DNA from 2 places in the Rhizobium sp. 05L419 genome. Region 2 is predicted to be linked to the other one. Evidence: predicted binding sites of a transcription regulator. Region 2 holds the regulator's gene; the other holds the start of a gene.

Region 1 (6,275 bases), on a different contig from region 2:
CGACAAAAGACCCATCGCCAACCCCTCCGCGCAAATGGGAGGGGCCAAGTTGGGGCCCTTTCTGGCACAGAAACGTGATCGCTGCGGGTGTCGAGAGGTCTCGATCGTGCAGAGCTGCTCCGGCACGCAAGCTCCTCCCCCTGGTGGGGAGGGGTCGGGGAGGGGACGTTGGTGCAGGCACATTCGTCATCCCCACACCCCGTGATCGACGCCGGCAAAACCGGTCATGTGCAGTTCGCGCGCATTCTCCAGCCCCAGGGGCTGATGGGTCGCGGCGAGCACGATGCCGCCTTGCTTGCGATGTGCCTCGATGAGATCGGCAAACAGCCGATCGGCGCTTGTGTCCAGCGCCGCCGTCGGTTCGTCCAGAATCCAGACCGGGCGGTAGGCGACGAGCAGCTTGGCAAAGGCGAATCGGCGTTGCTGGCCGGCGGAGAGGTAGCCGAACGGCAGATGGGTGATACCGGCGAGGCCTACCGCGCCGGCGGCGTCCTCGATGGACAGTTGGGGAAGAGTGCCGTTGCCGACGCCAAGGAAGTCGCGCCAGAACGTCAGATTTTCGTCGACCGTCAGCTCGTTTTTCATCGCATTGCGGTGGCCGAGATAGTGGCTGACTTCGCCGACATTGTCGTCCGCACGACCCTGCGAATCAGTGAATGTCACCGAGCCTCTTTCCTGGCGCAACAGACCGGCCAGGACTCGTAGTAAAGTTGACTTCCCTGATCCATTTTTCCCTGTCAGAACCAGCGCTTCGCCCGATTCCAGGCGAAAGGACATGCCCTCGAAAATCAGGTCTTCGCCCCGGCGTGCAGCGAGATTGGCGGCGTCGAGATGCATGGCATATCCGTCGTTTAAGTTTTCAGTCATCGCAACGCAAAAAATGTCCGAAATGGGCTACGCCCTCTCTGGCACCTTTCATAGAAACTATCTATAAGACCCGCAACCACGCCAGCGGTCGGCGTGAATATCATCCTTGCGCCGAACATGGAGCATTTGTTCCACGGGCGGACAGCGGAAATGGCCGTACCCGCATCCTGATGTGCATTAAGTGCATAGGCGTCCGCACGACTGTGTTCGCTATCGGAAACGGGGTCTCTCGTGTCTAAATCTCTTGACAGCTTCAATTGTCGTTCCACGCTCAATGTGAACGGTAAGGACTATATCTATTACAGCCTTCCCAAGGCTGAGGCCAACGGCCTAGCCGGCGTTTCGAAGCTTCCCTATTCGATGAAGGTTCTGCTCGAGAACCTGCTGCGCTTCGAAGATGGCCAGTCCGTCACCAAGGACCATATCCTGGCTGTTGCCGAATGGCTTGATAACAAGGGCGCTGTCGAAAACGAAATCGCCTATCGCCCGGCACGCGTGCTGATGCAGGACTTCACCGGCGTTCCCGCCGTCGTCGACCTTGCCGCAATGCGCGACGCGATGGTTTCGCTTGGCGGCGATCCCGAAAAGATCAACCCGCTCGTTCCGGTCGACCTCGTCATCGACCACTCCGTCATCGTCGACGAGTTCGGCACGCCCCAGGCCTTTGCCAAGAACGTCGAGCTGGAATATCAGCGCAACGGCGAGCGCTACCGCTTCTTGAAGTGGGGCCAGCAGGCATTCAAGAATTTCCGCGTCGTTCCTCCAGGCACCGGCATCTGTCACCAGGTCAATCTCGAATATCTCGGCCAGACCGTCTGGACGAAGGAAGAGGACGGCGAGACGATCGCTTATCCCGATACCTGCGTCGGCACCGATTCGCATACCACAATGATCAACGGCCTTGGCGTACTCGGCTGGGGCGTCGGCGGTATCGAAGCGGAAGCAGCCATGCTCGGCCAGCCGGTCTCGATGCTGCTGCCTGAGGTCATCGGCTTCAAGCTCACGGGCAAGCTCAAGGAAGGCGTCACGGCGACCGACCTCGTGCTGATGGTCGTGCAGATGCTGCGCAAGAAGGGCGTTGTTTCCAAGTTCGTCGAATTCTTCGGCCCTGGTATGGACAACATGCCGCTCGCCGACCGCGCAACGATCGGCAACATGGGCCCGGAATACGGCGCGACCTGCGGCTTCTTCCCGGTCGACGGCGAAACGATCAACTACCTCAATATGTCGGGCCGCACCAAGGACCGCATCGCGTTGGTCGAAGCCTATTCCAAGGTGCAAGGCATGTGGCGCGATGGCGACGGTTCGGACCTCGTCTTTACGGACACGCTGGAACTCGATCTCGGCGACGTCGTGCCTGCCATGGCGGGCCCGAAGCGTCCGGAAGGCCGCATCCCGCTTGAAAACATCGCTTCCGGTTTTGCCGGCTCGATGGATGCCGACTACAAGAAGCCCGGCCAGCTCTCCAACCGCTATGCGGTCGAAGGCACCGACTTCGATCTCGGTCATGGCGACGTCGCAATTGCTGCCATCACGTCGTGCACCAACACCTCCAACCCGTCCGTCCTGATCGCCGCCGGTCTTCTCGCCCGCAACGCGGTTGCCAAGGGTCTGAAGACGAAGCCTTGGGTCAAGACATCGCTTGCCCCCGGCTCGCAGGTCGTCGGTGAGTACCTTGCCAAGTCCGGCCTGCAGGCCGATCTCGACAAGCTCGGCTTCAACCTCGTCGGCTTCGGCTGCACGACCTGCATCGGCAACTCCGGCCCGCTGCCGGCGCCGGTTTCGAAGACGATCAACGACAAGGGCCTCATCGTTTCGGGCGTGCTGTCGGGCAACCGCAACTTCGAAGGCCGCATTTCTCCGGACGTTCAGGCGAACTACCTGGCATCCCCGCCGCTCGTCGTCGCCTACGCGCTTGCCGGTTCGGTCCAGAAGGACCTGACCAAGGAGCCGATCGGCGAGGACCAGGACGGCAATCCGGTGTTCCTGAAGGACATCTGGCCGACCTCGAAGGAGGTTCAGGAATTCATCTTGAAATACGTCACGCGCGAACTCTACGAATCGAAGTACGCCGACGTGTTCAAGGGCGACGAGAACTGGCAGGCGGTTCAGATCCCTGCGGGCCAGACCTATGCCTGGGACGACAATTCGACCTACGTCCAGAACCCGCCGTACTTCGTCGGCATGGGCAAGACGGGCTTGGGCATTTCCGACATCAAGGGTGCCCGCGTTCTCGGCCTCTTCGGCGACAAGATCACGACCGACCACATTTCTCCGGCCGGTTCGATCAAAGCGGCGTCTCCGGCAGGTGCGTACCTGCTCGAGCACAATGTCGGCGTTGCTGACTTCAACCAGTACGGCACGCGGCGCGGCAACCATGAAGTCATGATGCGCGGCACCTTCGCCAACATCCGCATCCGCAACCACATGCTCGGCCCGAACGGCAAGGAAGGTGGCTACACCATCCATTACCCGTCGAAGGAAGAGGAATCGATCTACGATGCGGCCATGCAGTACAAGGCCGAGGGCGTTCCGCTCGTTATCTTCGCGGGCGTCGAATACGGCAACGGTTCTTCCCGCGACTGGGCCGCGAAGGGCACCAACCTTCTCGGCGTCAAGGCGGTCATCGCCCAGTCCTTCGAGCGCATCCACCGCTCGAACCTGGTCGGCATGGGTATCATCCCCTTCGTCTTCGAAGAGGGCACGACCTGGGCAACGCTCGGCCTTAAGGGTGATGAACTTGTCACCATCGAAGGCCTGGAAGACATCAAGCCGCGCGAGAGGAAGATCGCCAAGATCACCTACGGCGATGGAACCGTGAAGGACGTTCCGCTGCTATCGCGTGTCGATACGCTCGACGAGGTGATCTACCTCAACAACGGTGGCATCCTGCAGACGGTTCTGCGCGACCTCGCAGCCTGATCGATAGAAAGTGCACCGATAGCGACCGCCGGAGAGACATCTCCGGCGGTTGTTTTTGTTTGGCCGGCTGTGGCTTGTCGCGTCGGCTCACGACGATGTGTTTCGGCGTCGCTTTCAGACGCTTGGTCTCACCCGTTCGTGATTTTTCGTTTGAACGGGGAAAGACTATCTCTACGTTCATTGATCGGAACCTGCGGCCTTCTCGTTGGCTGCCGGCGCTGAAGAAAAAGGTGAAGGTGAATGTTCCCGCGGTTTTTGATTTCACTGGTTGCAGGTATGGCCCTGGCGGGCCCGCTGTTTGCCCAGGAGGCGCCGAAAGGTGTCGTCGAACTCTTCACGTCGCAGGGCTGTTCCTCCTGTCCGCCGGCCGATGCGGCTTTTCGCAAGCTTGTCGAGCGCGGAGACGTCATTGCCCTGGCCTATCATGTTGATTACTGGAACTATCTTGGCTGGGCCGACACGCTGAGCTCCAAGGAAAACACCGAGCGGCAGTATGGCTATGCGCGGACGATGGGACGCGGCAACGTCTACACTCCACAGGTGGTCGTGAACGGGCGAGATCATGTGGCGGGTGCGGATCTTGGCGGCATCACCGGTAAGATCGACGGATATCTTGCCGAGGGCAAGGGGCTGACGGTTCCGGTCGCTGCGAAGGTCAATGGCGACGAACTCGAGGTCAAGATCGGTGCCGGACCAGGCAAGGCCAATGTCGTAATGGTCTATTTCAACAGGGAAAAAACCATCGACGTCGAGAAGGGCGAAAACATCGGCCAAAAGATCGCCTATCTCAACAGCGTTGCCGATATCGAAACCGTCGGCATGTGGGACGGCAAGGAAACGAGCTTGACGCTGCCTGCCAATGTCCTGCAGAAGCAGGATCTTGAGGGTTGCGCGATTCTGCTTCAGTCTTCCACGCAGGATGGTACGCCGTCGGCCATACTCGGCGCGACGGTTGTCATGGCCGGCAAGAATATCTGACGGGTTTCATCTGCTTCGGCAGGTGGAAAACGGGGCGGCCCGGCTGATCGTATTCGGGGCTGGGGTTAAGGTCGATACGTCCAGCCGGGCCCTTTGGCGCACTGGCGCCAAACTTTCGCATACTCCTCCACCAGTCGGGGAGGATTGCGCGCAACATCGTTAGATCGGCGGGTCGTGATTCGGTCCGCGGCGCGATCGAGGGGAATTTCCCTTGCAAATGAGGCGCTGTTTTGACTGAAATGCGGCGCGCGGGAGATTGCACAGACTATGATTAATGTGACCGATCGCCCGCTTGCAATTTGTAAACGCTAAGGCAAACTGTCACTCTCCTGTCACGAACGGAGGCGCTGGGAGACTGATGACAGATCAGCCGGATTTGCGGCGTGGCGAAAGCCGGACCGCCGATAGCAGTTCGTCCATTGTCGTGGATCTCAAGGAATACAAGCAAAGCAAGGATCCGCTTCCGGTTACCTTTCACAGGCGGGAGCTCGATGCCATCCTCTGGATATATGGTCGCATGGTCGGCGAGGGCGAGTGGCGGGACTACGCAATCGATCATCTAAAGGACCGGGCCGTCTTCTCCGTTTTCAAGCGCTCCGGCGAAATGCCGCTCTTTCGCATCGAGAAAAACCCCAAGCTTGCTGCCAAGCAGGGCGCCTACTCTGTGATCAACCTCCACGGCGTCATTTTAAAGCGCGGACACGAGCTGCAGCAGGTTCTCAAAATCTTCGGCAAGTCGCTGAAGCTGGTCGAGAAGTGAGCCCGATCAACCCTTGAACAGGGTGCCCGGGTAGGCTTCCAGGTCCGGATCCGTCGCCGTTCCTTCGCCGAGCGAGCGCTGCATCATCATCGTATCCAACCAGCGGCCGTGCTTGTAGCCGGTGCCTTTGAGCCGTCCCGTCTCTTCGAAGCCTAAGGCGGCATGCAGTGCGATCGACGCCGGATGCGCCCCGCCGACGACAGCCACCATCTGGCGGAAACCAAGCGCCGTGCAACGGGTTAGGAGCTCTGCCAGCAACAGCTTGCCGATGCCTCTTCCACGCGCTTCAGGTGCCACATAGATCGAGTCTTCGACCATCCAGCGGTAGGCTGGGCGGGTGCGGAAGGCCGACGCATAGGCATAGCCAAGCAGGCTTGCGTCCTCGTCGACTGCCGCGATGTAAGGATATCCCTGATCGATCACGGCGCAAAACCGCTTCGCCATCTCAGTTCGGTCGGGCGGGGTGATCTCGTAGCTTGCAACGCCGGTCAGGACGGATTCGCGATAGATTTCGGTGATGGCATCGAGATCGGAGGCGCAAGCGTCGCGAAGGGAAACGGGCATTCAAACAGGCCGGCTATGAGAGGGACGATCGATGGTTCAGAAATCACGCCCCGAAAAGCCGCGCAACAAAAAAGGCGGCCGAAGCCGCCTTTTCCGATAACCCGTCCCGTCTTACTTGCGGTCGCCCATGAACTGCAGGAGGAACATGAAGAGGTTGATGAAGTCGAGATAGAGCGTCAGCGCA
Region 2 (12,495 bases):
GGACCATCCGCAAGCCGATATCGTCGCCAAGCAGATGAAGGGCGGCTCGACGCTCGTGGCGATCGAGCTGAAGGGCGGCAAGGAAGCGGCGTTTGCGCTGCAGAATGCGCTTGAGATCGTCAGGATTTCCAACAATCTCGGCGACGCCAAGAGCCTGATCACGCACCCGGCGACGACCACGCATAAGAACCTCACGGATGAAGCCCGCGCGGAACTCGGCATCTCGGCGGGCACGGTTCGCCTCTCCGCAGGCATCGAGGACACGGACGACCTGATCGAGGATTTTGCTCAGGCGCTTGCCAAGGTGCAGGCGTAATAGCGCGACTGCTGGTCGGGTCCTATTTGGGTCCGACCAGCCTCGAAAATTCAGCAGGAACGCCGTCATTCGCGCCAGGCTGGCAAGGCGTTGCCCTCATTGCGCGAAAAATGTCGCCGTTGCGGGCATTTAAAGGGCGATGACCCGCGGGTTTATTGACGTGTCGAGCCTCTTATAAGATACCAGTAACGTATTCTGACTAAGGTGTAGGCATGTACCGCGCCCTGACACGAGACATCGAAGTGATCGTCGAGCCCTTTTATCTGGAGGAGCAATCCGACCCGGAGGATGATCGCTATGTCTGGGGCTACCGGATCGTTATCAGCAACAATTCCGATCTGACTGTCCGTCTTGTGAACCGCTACTGGAACATTACCGACCAGAACGGCGTGGTCGACGAGGTGACGGGTGCCGGGGTGGTTGGCGAGCAGCCGCGGCTGGAACCCGGCGACACCTACGAATACTCTTCCGGCTGCCCTCTCGACACGCCATCGGGCCTGATGTTCGGCCACTACCAGATGGAGACCGCCGAAGGCGAGTTCTTCGATGTCGAGATACCCGCCTTCTCCCTGGACTCGCCGGGACTGCTCAGAGTCCTGAACTGATCATTCCGCCGCCTGCGTCAGTTCTTCGACCTCGAAGCGATAGGTGGTGGAGCAGAATTCGCAGGTGACGGCGACCTGCCCCTCTTCCTGGCTGACGTCGATTTCCTCTGCTGAAAAGCCTCTGAGGACGCCTTTGATCTTCTCCCGCGAACAAGAACAGCGATCGAACACCGCGCGGGGCTCGTAAACGCGCACGCCGCGTTCATGGAACAGCCTGAAGAGCAGCCGCTCGGTGCCGACCAGGGGATCCGTCAGCTCGTCGGCGTCGATCGTCTCGACGAGCGAGCGCGCCTCGGCCCAGGCGTCGTCATCGGCGTGATGGCTCGCACTCGTATCGCCATCTCCACCGTGAAGATCCGGCTGGCGCATGCGCTCGGGCGCCTCGGGCAGGAACTGAGCAATAAGGCCGCCTGCCCGCCAACGATGGCGCGGCTTGCCCGCTTCGTCGCGGTCAAACAGCTCGGCAGCGGCTAGTCGGACGCGCGTCGGGATCTGTTCCGACTGGCGGAAGTAGGTGCCGGCGATGTCTTCGAGCGTGGCGCCATCAAGCGCGACGATGCCCTGATACGGTTGGCTGTACTTGCCCTGATCGATGGTGAAAGCAAGCATGCCTTTGCCGAGCAGCTGTTCCGGCTCGGTCTCGCCGGCGGCGACAGCCTTGTCCAGCAAGGTCTGATTGAAGCGGGCATAGGCGCGCACATTCTCCGGCGTCGCGAAATCGGCGACGAGCAGATCGACGGGGCCATCGCCCTTGGTCTGGACCGTGAACTTGCCTTCGAATTTCAGCGACGTGCCGAGCAGTACCGTCAGGGCGATCACTTCGGCCAGCAGCCGGGCGACCGGCGCGGGATAGCTGTGGCGCTCAAGGATTGCATCGAGCATCGGGCCGAGCTGGACGGCGCGCCCGCGCACATCCAGACCTTCGACCTGAAAGGGGACGACATGATCGTCGCCGGCGAAATCGAACTCGCCGAGGGCGGCTGCTGCTTCTGCCATGGTCTTCTCCTAGTCGTCAGAGCGGCAGACAGGTGTGCCCATCCGCTCGCGCGGCCACAGGCCCTTCCGGCCAAATGCGCCGTCCATTATGGTTCAGATCGCGCCCAGGCACCAAGCAAGAATCGACTTCTGCGCATGAAGACGGTTTTCCGCTTCATCGAAGACCACGGATTGCGGGCCGTCAATCACCTCGTCCGTAACTTCCTCACCACGATGGGCGGGCAGGCAGTGCATGAACAATGCATCCTTGCCGGCCTGTGCCATCAAAGCCGAATTGACTTGATAAGGCTGGAAGACGTTGTGACCCCGGGCCCGATGTTCCTGATTCATGGAGACCCAGGTATCGGTCACCACGCAATCGACGCCAGCGACCGCACGGTCGGCATCATGACCAAGCATGATTTCGGCGCCCTCATTGCGGGCCCAGTTCAGATAGTGATCCTTTGGCTCGGAACCAAGAGGCACCGCCATGTTCATGCGATAGCCGAAACGGGCAGCCCCCTCGATCAGCGAATGCAGCACGTTGTTGCCATCGCCCGTCCAGGCGACGGTCTTGCCCTTGATCGGGCCCCGATGCTCTTCAAAGGTCATGATATCGGCCATGATCTGGCAGGGATGGGTGTCGTCCGTCAGCGCATTGATCACAGGAACGGTTGCATGCTCGGCGAGCTCCAAAAGCCGCGAATGCTCGGTGGTGCGGATCATGATCGCATCGACATAGCGCGAGAGGACCTTGGCAGTGTCGCCGATCGTCTCGGCGCGTCCAAGCTGCATTTCCGTGCCAGACAGGAACAGCGTCTCGCCGCCGAGCTGACGCATGCCGACATCGAAGGAAACGCGCGTGCGGGTGGACGGCTTTTCGAAGATCATCGCCAGCATCTTGCCGGCGAGCGGCTTGTCGCCCTGTCCGGCCTTGAATGCCTGCTTGCGTGAAAGGGCGTCGTTCATGATGACCCGGAGATCGTTGGCCGTCACTGCAGAGAGATCGAGGAAGTGTTTGGGGGAAGCCATGTGTCTTTACCTATCAAGCCCGCCGTCCGGCTGGGCACCTTATCCGTTTCAAGCCGTCTTCTTGATCTTAGAAGCGCGCACGCTCTCAGCGGCGCGCTCAAGTCGGACGAGCCCTTCGCGGGCTTCGTCCGCGGTGACGACCAGAGGCGGAAGCAGGCGGATGACATTGTCGCCCGCCGGGATTGCCAGAAGATGAGCGGCACGGATCGCCTGCAGCAACTCTGCCGACGGCACCGCCGCCTTGACGCCGAGCAACAGCCCCTCGCCCCTGACATCCTCGATGACATCGGGGAAGCGGTCCTTGAGCGATGCCAGTCCCTGGCGAAAGATGAGGGAAACGTCGTTGACATGCTGGAGGAAGCCGTCTTCGAGAACGACGTCGAGCACGGCGTTGCCGACAGCCATGGCCAGCGGGTTGCCGCCATACGTCGACCCGTGGGTGCCAGCCTTCATGCCCGAGGCTGCCTCGGCCGTGGCAAGGCAGGCACCGAGGGGGAAACCACCGCCGATACCCTTGGCGACCGCCATGATGTCAGGCGCGATGCCGGACCACTCGTAGGCGAACAATTTTCCAGTGCGACCGACGCCGGTCTGGACCTCATCGAGGATGAGCAGCAGCCCGTTCTCGTCGCAGAGCTGGCGTAGCGCCCTCATGAACTCGTTAGTCGCCGGACGGATACCGCCTTCGCCCTGCACGGGCTCGATCAGAATCGCCGCCGTTTCGTGGGTGATAGCCGCCCGAAGGGCGTCGACATCACCGAATGGAACCTGATCGAAGCCAGGCGCCTTGGGACCGAAGCCTTCGAGGTATTTTTCCTGGCCGCCGGCGGCGATCGTCGCCAGCGTGCGGCCATGGAACGCGCCTTCGAAGGTGATGATATGGAACCGCTCGGGATGACCCTTTGAATACTGGTAGCGGCGCGCGGTCTTGATTGCGCATTCGAGCGCTTCGGCGCCGGAGTTGGTAAAGAACACCTTGTCCGCGAAGGTTGCGCCGGTCAAACGCCTGGCTAGCGCTTCCTGGCCTGGGATCTCGTAGATGTTGGAGAGGTGCCAGACCTTGTCGGCCTGCTCCTTCAGGGCGCCGACGACGTGCGGGTGGCCATGGCCGACGGAGGTCACGGCGACGCCCGCGCCGAAATCGAGATATCGCTCGCCAGTTTCGGTCATCAGCCACACGCCCTCTCCTCGCTCGAACCGCAACGGGGCACGAGAGTAGGTGTCATAAAGCGGCGCGGCTTCAGCCATGGCGCGATCTCCTGTCATTGGTAAACGAGCAACCGGACTCCGGCTAAGAAGCAGGTCCGAAAAATTAAAAATGCCGCCTTTCGGCGGCGAGCAGCACTATTTACTTTTCGCACTGCGATGTCAACAAAACTGAGGTTTTACTGCATGCGTCAAGCTGCCATTCAGGTCACGCGGACCTATCAACAGCTATTGTTGCAGAAATGACTCTCACACCCAGCAAGTTGGGGAAAACTTGAAATTCGATTCGCCGGGATTCAACCGACTCTTGTCACGGAGTCGGCCTCACACTAGGTTAAAACTCAATTACTAGACTGCATGCGGCGGAACTAGTCACCAACATCGAGCAAGCGTTTGTTGCTTCGGATGCGTCCGGGGCAGCGGTGAAGGATTCTGCCTACACCAACGCAAATAAGGCGGAGACAGGGGCATGAACTGGACAGACGAGCGCGTTGAAAGACTGAAAAAGCTTTGGGCCGAAGGCCTTAGCGCCAGCCAGATCGCAGCACAACTTGGCGGCGTAAGCCGCAACGCCGTGATCGGCAAGGTCCACCGGCTGTGCCTGCCGGGCCGCGCCAAGGCTGGCGGCACTGCGGCGACCGCCAGAACGCCAAAGCGCACCACGACGGCGCCGCGCGCTCCGAACTACGCATCCCGGATCGCCACCCGCACCGTTACCCGCCAGCAGGGCGCGACGATGCTGAAGGAAGAGGTGGAAATCGATGCGACCGAAGAAGTGAGGTATCGTCCTTCTTCAAACGTGGTCTTGCCGATCTCGCGCCGCCTCGGTCTGACGGAACTGACCGAACGCACCTGCAAATGGCCGGTCGGCGATCCGCTGAAGGATGACTTCCACTTCTGTGGCTGCGAGTCCCCGGACTCTTCGCCATACTGCACCTACCATCAGCGCATGGCCTACCAGCCGGTCAACGAGCGCCGCAGGGCAGCCAATCGGGTCGCCTGATCCGGACGCCGGATAAGGAACAAGAAAACGGGCCCTCGCGGGCCCGTTTTTCGTTCGTGACGGCTCGGAAACAGCTCAGGCTTCCATGGAATACCCAGCGCCGCGAACCGTGCGAATGACGTCTTGCATATTGGAAAAGTTCAGCGCCTTGCGCAGCCGGCCGACATGGACGTCGACCGTCCGTTCATCAACGTAGATGTCGTGGCCCCAGACCCCATCCAGAAGTTGCGAGCGCGAGAATACGCGGCCGGGCGACGCCATCAGGAACTCCAGGAGGCGGAACTCGGTCGGCCCCAGGCGGACCTCGCGGGTCTTGCGATGGACACGGTGCGTTTCGCGGTCGAGTTCGATATCGCCGCATTTCAGCAGAGACGACAGAACCTCCGGCTTTGCACGGCGTAGCATCGCCTTGACGCGGGCAACAAGTTCCGGCGTCGAGAACGGCTTGACGACATAATCGTCGGCACCGGTCGAGAGGCCGCGAACGCGCTCGCTCTCCTCGCCGCGGGCCGTCAGCATGATGATCGGCAGGCGCTCGGTTTCCGGTCGCTGACGCAGCCGGCGGCACAGTTCGATGCCGGAGACGCCGGGCAGCATCCAATCGAGGATGAGAAGATCGGGCGTTCGCTCCTGAAGCCGGATCTCGGCCTCGTCGCCGCGTAGAATGGTATCGACCTCGAAGCCTTCGGCCTCGAGGTTATAGCGAAGAAGCACGCTGAGTGCCTCTTCGTCTTCAACGACTGCAACTCTTGGGATCATTCGTTTCGGTCTCCTGGGGGCGCGGTTCCGGAACGGTTATTCCGTGACAGCACCAACGGTGTTGGCGGTGTCGTCCTTTGGACGTTCGCCTTCCGGCTGGGCGCCGGTCGCCATGTAGTAGATGGTTTCGGCAATGTTGGTGGCATGGTCGCCGATGCGCTCGATGTTCTTGGCGCAGAAGAGGAGATGCGTGCAACTGGTGATGTTGCGCGGGTCTTCCATCATGTAGGTCAGCATCTCCCGGAAGAGCGAGGTGTACATCGCGTCGATTTCCTCGTCGCGCTCGCGGATCGACTTCGCCCTGTCGGCGGCGCGGCTGGTGTAGACGTCGAGCACTTCCTTGAGCTGGACGAGCGCCAGTTCGGATAGGTGTTCGAGACCGCGGGCAAGCTTGCGTGGAACGCCGCTGCTCTGAACGGCGATGACGCGCTTGGCGGTGTTCTTGCCGAGGTCACCGACACGCTCGAGGTCGGCGGCGATGCGGATCGATCCCATGATCTCGCGAAGGTCGGCAGCCATCGGCTGGCGGCGGGCGATGGTGATGATCGCCTTGTCGCCGATCTCGCGCTCGGCGTGATCGAGGATCACGTCGTCGGAGATGACCTTCTGGGCGAGTGACGTATCGCCGTTGACCAGGGCGCGGACGGCGTCCGACACCATCTGCTCGGCGAGGCCGCCCATTTCCGAAATACGGCGGGAAAGGAATTTCAGGTCGTCGTCATAGGCGGAGTAGATGTGGGTCGATGCCATAGGGCTTATCCTTGAATGTCCTTGAGGGTTTCCGACGCCGGAGGTCAACCGAAGCGGCCCATGATGTAATCCTGGGTGCGCGGGTCATCCGGGTTGGTGAACATCTTGTCGGTATCGTTTTCCTCGACGAGGTTGCCGAGGTGGAACATGGCGGTGCGCTGAGAAACGCGGGCTGCCTGCTGCATCGAGTGCGTGACGATGACGATGGTGTAGCTCTCGCGCAGTTCGTGGATGAGTTCCTCGACCTTTGCAGTTGCGATTGGGTCGAGCGCCGAGCACGGCTCGTCCATCAGAATGACTTCCGGGCTGACGGCGATAGCGCGGGCGATGCACAGACGCTGCTGCTGGCCACCGGAGAGACCGGTCCCTGATTCATGCACGCGGTCCTTCACTTCGTTCCAGAGGCCGGCGCGCTGCAGGCTCTGTTCGACGATCTGGTCCATGTCGGACTTTGCCTTGGCCAGACCGTGAATGCGCGGGCCGTAGGCGACGTTTTCGTAAATCGTCTTCGGGAACGGGTTCGGCTTCTGGAATACCATGCCGACGCGGGCGCGCAGTTCGACGACGTCGATATCCGGATCGTAGATATCATCGCCATCGAGCGTGATCTTGCCGGTGACGCGGCAATTGTCGATCGTGTCGTTCATGCGGTTCAGGCTGCGCAGGAAGGTGGACTTGCCACAACCGGACGGGCCGATGAGGGCCGTCACTGTGTTTTCGCGAATGTTCAGCTTGACGTCGAAAAGCGCACGCTTGTCGCCGTAGTAAACCGAGACGTCCTGGCCGATCATCTTATACGGAATGGTATTCATCTTCTGATCAAGCGCCTTCTCAACTGCTGCTTCCGTCAACATGTTCATGATGTTTACTCCGTTTACCAGCGGCGCTCAAAGCGACGACGCAAGAGGATGGCTCCAAAGTTCATGACGATCAGGAACAGGAGCAGGACGATGATGGCGCCTGAGGTGCGCTCGGTGAAGGCGCGCTCGGCTTCGTTGGCCCACATGTAGACCTGCACCGGCAGAGCCGTGGAAGGGTCGAGCGGGGTGGTCGGAGCATTGGCGACGAAGGCGACCATGCCGATCAGGAGCAGCGGCGCGGTTTCACCGAGCGCGTGCGCCAGACCGATGATGGTGCCGGTCAGGATACCGGGCATGGCAAGCGGCAGGACGTGGTGGAACACCATCTGCATCTTCGAGGCGCCGAGCCCGAGAGCCGCGGCCCGGATGGATGGCGGTACGGCGCGGAGCGCCGCGCGGGTCGCGATGATAATCGTCGGCAGCGTCATCAGGGTCAGCACCAGGCCGCCGACCAGCGATGCCGAACGCGGCAGGCCCGCGAAGTTGATGAAGACTGCAAGCCCGAGCAGACCGTAGACGATCGATGGAACGGCAGCGAGGTTGTTGATGTTGACCTCGATCAGGTCCGTGAGCTTGTTCTTCGGCGCGAACTCTTCGAGATAGATCGAAGCGGCAACGCCGATCGGCAGCGCGAGGACGAGCACGATCAGCATCAGATAGAGCGAGCCGATGAGCGCGACGCCTAGGCCGGCGGCCTCGGGACGGCTGGAGTTGCCGTTTACGAAGAGACCGGTGTTGAATTCCTTGTGCAGGGCGCCGCTGGCCGCCAGCTGGTTCATCCAGCCAACCTGCCGGTCGTTGACCTTGCGGTTCTTCTCATCGACCTTGAGATCGATCTGGCCCTTGTTGGCAGAGTCGACGTTCGCATCGGCGAGCAGGGTGACGTTGATGGTGTTGCCGATCAGCGACGGGTCGGCGAGGACCATGTCACGCAGCACGATCGGAGCGCCCTTGGAGATCATCGCCGTTGCGTCGCGCACTTCGGGGCGGCTGGCGGCGTTGACACCAAGCATCTTGATCATCGCGTCGCGGATCAGCACCGGGTAGTTGGCGGCAACCAGCACCGACGGATCGGCGGCGCGCTTGTTGTTCGGGTCGAGCGTCTTCTCGCTGAACTCGATCGGCAGCGTGATTGCCGTCTGCTGGAAGGCCGTATAGCCCTTGCTGACGATGGTGGTCAGCAGGATCGCAAGGAAAATCAGGCCAAAGGAAATCGCAGCGATGCCATAGGCCTGGAATCGGCGTTCGGCGGCGTAGCGGCGCTTGATGCCGATGTCACGGCGGGCCGGCGCCTTGGAAACGACGACGCCTTCAACCGGAGAAACAATATCCGTCATTCGTACTGCTCCCGGTATTTGCGCACGATATAGAGCGCGTAGATGTTGAGGCAAAGCGTGATGAAGAACAGCGTGATCCCTAGCGCGAAGGCCACCAGCGTCTGCGGCGAAGTGAACTCGAGGTCACCCGTCAGCTGGTTGACGATCTTCACCGTCACCGTCGTCATGGGTTCGAACGGGTTGATCTGGATGCGCGCCGCGACACCGGCCGCGAGCACGACGATCATCGTCTCGCCGATGGCGCGCGACGCGGTCATCAGCAGCGCGCCGACGATGCCGGGAAGCGCTGCCGGCAGGACGACCTTCTTGATCGTCTCTGAACGCGTGGCACCGAGGCCGAGCGAACCGTCACGAAGCGCGCCGGGCACGGCGGTAATGATGTCGTCCGACAGAGAGGAGACGTATGGGATCAGCATGATGCCCATGACGATGCCCGCAGTCAGAACGCTCTGCGCCTGAATGAAGTTGGTATAGTCGCCGGTCAGAAGGCCATTTACCTGGGACGACAGGTCGCGCAGGAAAGGACCGACCGTGATCAGTGCGAAGAAGCCGTAAACGATGGTCGGGATACCGGCCAGCACCTCAAGAAGCGGCTTGGCAACCGAGCGAACCTTCGGAGCGGCATACTCCGCCATGTAGATCGCCGCGAAAAGGCCGACCGGAACTGCGACCAGCATGGCCACGAAGCCGATGTAGAGCGTGCCGAGAAGCAGCGGTATCAGGCCGAACTGACCGAAGGACGAACTGCCTGCACCGGCAAAGCGCGGATCCCAGACGGTGCCGAAGAAAAAGTCGGTGGCGGGGACCGCGGCGAAGAAGTGCGTGGCCTCGGTCAGCATCGACAGAACGATGCCGATGGTCGTCAGGATCGCAATCGACGAAGCCAGCAGCAGACCCCAGAGCATGACGCGCTCCACGCGATTGCGGGCCCGAAAGCGTGGCGCGATCTCGCGGAGCGCATAGAAACCGCCGGCAACGGCCAGGACGAGAACGACCGCCGTCATGACCGCACGGCTCGCGCCGCTCTCTACATTCAGGTTCTGGGCGGCTTCAATCATATAAGGCTGGGGTTCGCCCGCGAGCGGAACACCCTTTGCCGCCAGCTTCGCCTGAAGGCCGGCCGGATCGCTTACACCGGTACTAACGTCTTCCTGCGTGAGCAACGGCAGGCCGCGCGCAATCGCGTTGACCATGCCGAAGCTCAGGTTCTGCTGGGCGGCGGACTGCGCCTTGACGTCATCGGGGAACCCGCCACGGACGGAGGATTCGATGATGGAGGGGCTGATTGCCAACCAGGCGCAGAGCACGAGCAGTGCCGGCAGGGTCGCCCAGATGGCGGCGTAGGCACCGTAGTAGCCCGGCCGGGAATGCAGTGCCGAAGACTTGCCTCCGGCAAGCGCCGTCGCGCGGCCGCGTGCTGCCAGGAAGGCAACGGCGCCGAGTACCACGAGGCACAAGAGTATGACGGATGTACTCATTCGTTAAGGTCCCCAGGCCTTTGGCCCCAAAAAAGCAGAGACGGCAGCGGGCCGCTCCCGGCTTCCAATCATGGAGAATTCGAACTTTGCCGCCTCAATGGCGCGGACAAAGGCAATGCCGGCGCACCTTTCGGGCGCGCCGGCAGCGTTCATTACATGGTCTTGCCGTCTTCGACCGACTTGCGGATCGCGTCGCGCTCTGCATCCGGCGCTGCGACCAGGCCGTATTCGACGAGCGGGCTGTCAGGGCCGATCATCTGCTCGGATACGAAGAAGTTGACGTATTCCTTCAGGCCCGGGATGACGCCGAGGTGTGCCTTCTTGACGTAGAAGAACAACGGGCGGGAAACCGGGTAGGTGCCGTCGGAAATCGTTTCGGTCGACGGAACAATGCCGTTGACGGTGGCGACCTTCAGCTTGTCGGCATTGTTTTCATAGAAGGATAGGCCGAATACGCCGACGCCCGTCTTGTTGGCTGCGATGCGTGCCAGCGTTTCCGGATAGTCGCCGTCGATGTCGACAGCAGCGCCGTCCTTGCGGACTGCAACACAAGCCTTGTTTTGAGCAGCCGCGTCGGCAATCGAAGCCTTGATGACGTCGAGCGCGCCTGAAGCCTTGCAGCCTGCTGCGAGAACATTCACTTCGAAGACTTCGCGGGTGCCATGCTTTTCGCCCGGGATATAAGCAGCGATATCAACCGCGGGAAGCTTCGGATTGACTTCCGACCACTTCTTGTAAGGGTTGGCCACGAGTTTGCCGTCGACGACGACCTGGGCGGCCAGGGCCTTGTAGATGTCAGCCGGAACGTAGGCGACGTCAGGGTTGGAGGCGTCGGTTGCGAAGACGATGCCGTCATAACCGATCTTCACTTCCTGGATGTCGGTCACGCCGGCTGCCTTGCAGGCGTCCAGTTCCTTGGCGTTGATCGGGCGCGAAGCGTTTGCAACGTCGATGGTGTCAGGGCCGACGCCCTTGCAGAATTCCTTGAGGCCGGCACCGGTACCACCGGATTCGACGACCGGTGTTTTGAAGTCCTTGAAGGTTTCGCCGAACGTTTCAGCAACGATCTTGGCGTAAGGCAGAACCGTGGAAGAACCACTGACCTGGACCTGGTCGCGAGCAACAGCCGCGCCTGCGAAAGCGGCGGAAGCAGCAAGTGCGGCGACCGTAAGTTTAAAAGCGTTCATATCAATCTCCCGGGCATATAGCGGTCTGAGTGTGGCCTTGGGCGGCCCCTTGCGGTGCCGTCTTCTTCAGCGGCCTGCTCTCTTTAGCCCCCGATGCCTAGAGGTTTTATGTCAGTTTGGTGAAACATTTGTGACAGCTTATATAACTGATTTTATTATATAAATTATTTGCTCGCGACCGCTGTATTGCGCTTTTATGTCAGAACCGCACGGTAAAGCTCGTTCCCTTGCCCACTTCGGACTTCACAATCAGTCGCGCGCGATGGCGTGTCAGGATGTGCTTTACGATGGCAAGGCCAAGACCGGTTCCCTTCCTCGAGCGGCTGTCTTCGATGTTCACGCGATAGAATCGCTCGGTCAGGCGAGGCACGTGCTCGGCAGGAATCCCCGGCCCCTGATCGACGACGGTAACCTCCACCGGCTCCCCCTGACCGGCTTTCAGGAACACGTCGACAGCCTTTCCTTCCTGACCGTATTTGCAGGCATTTTCCATCAGGTTTTCAAAGACCTGAACGAGCTCATCGCGGTCGCCAAGAACCTCGGCTTTTCCTTCCGGCAGGTGCAACCCGATTTCGACGCCGACATCCCTGGCCAGCGGCAGCAGCGAATCCCTGACATGGCCGATCAACGGGACGAGATCCACCTTCTCGTCCGGCGCGATGTGCGACTTCAACTCCAGCCGCGACAGGGACAAGAGATCGTCGACCAGTCGGCTCATACGAGTCGTCTGGTCGAACATGATCCCGAGGAAGCGCTCCTGCGCCTTCAGATCGTTCTTCGCCGGTCCCTGGATGGTCTCGATGAAGCCGCGCAGGGAGGCAAGCGGCGTGCGCAACTCGTGGCTGGCATTGGCGACGAAATCGGAGCGCATTCGGTCGATCCGACGGACTTCGGAAATGTCGCGGAAAGAAAGCACGAACAGGCGTTCGCCCACACTGTCATCGTGCCCGAGATCGACAGGAGAACTGCGCACGATATAGACGCGCT

The links. The regulator PhoB, encoded in region 2, activates phosphate uptake and scavenging genes when phosphate is short. The targets are predictions, from matches to a motif close to TGTCATNNANCTGTCAT.
Region 1: AC1DMK_RS06850 (DUF2794 domain-containing protein) is a predicted target of PhoB. The motif match lies at 5,087-5,103, and genes of this name have one in related genera.

The regions. Positions count from the first base shown of each region.
Region 1 covers NZ_JBFTOF010000004.1:164,428-170,702, forward strand. The annotation lists gene ccmA (heme ABC exporter ATP-binding protein CcmA) at 187-837, opposite strand; gene acnA (aconitate hydratase AcnA) at 1,099-3,789, shown strand; gene AC1DMK_RS06845 (DUF1223 domain-containing protein) at 4,030-4,767, shown strand; gene AC1DMK_RS06850 (DUF2794 domain-containing protein) at 5,126-5,527, shown strand; gene AC1DMK_RS06855 (N-acetyltransferase family protein) at 5,534-6,091, opposite strand; gene AC1DMK_RS06860 (Bax inhibitor-1/YccA family protein) at 6,203-6,275, opposite strand, start outside.
Region 2 covers NZ_JBFTOF010000036.1:24,984-37,478, reverse strand. The annotation lists gene AC1DMK_RS28395 (O-succinylhomoserine sulfhydrylase) at 1-316, shown strand, start outside; gene apaG (Co2+/Mg2+ efflux protein ApaG) at 529-921, shown strand; gene AC1DMK_RS28385 (Hsp33 family molecular chaperone) at 922-1,917, opposite strand; gene argF (ornithine carbamoyltransferase) at 2,011-2,928, opposite strand; gene AC1DMK_RS28375 (acetylornithine transaminase) at 2,977-4,176, opposite strand; gene AC1DMK_RS28370 (GcrA family cell cycle regulator) at 4,604-5,137, shown strand; gene phoB (phosphate regulon transcriptional regulator PhoB) at 5,213-5,896, opposite strand; gene phoU (phosphate signaling complex protein PhoU) at 5,933-6,646, opposite strand; gene pstB (phosphate ABC transporter ATP-binding protein PstB) at 6,691-7,506, opposite strand; gene pstA (phosphate ABC transporter permease PstA) at 7,521-8,843, opposite strand; gene pstC (phosphate ABC transporter permease subunit PstC) at 8,840-10,321, opposite strand; gene AC1DMK_RS28340 (substrate-binding domain-containing protein) at 10,474-11,508, opposite strand; gene phoR (phosphate regulon sensor histidine kinase PhoR) at 11,708-12,495, opposite strand, start outside.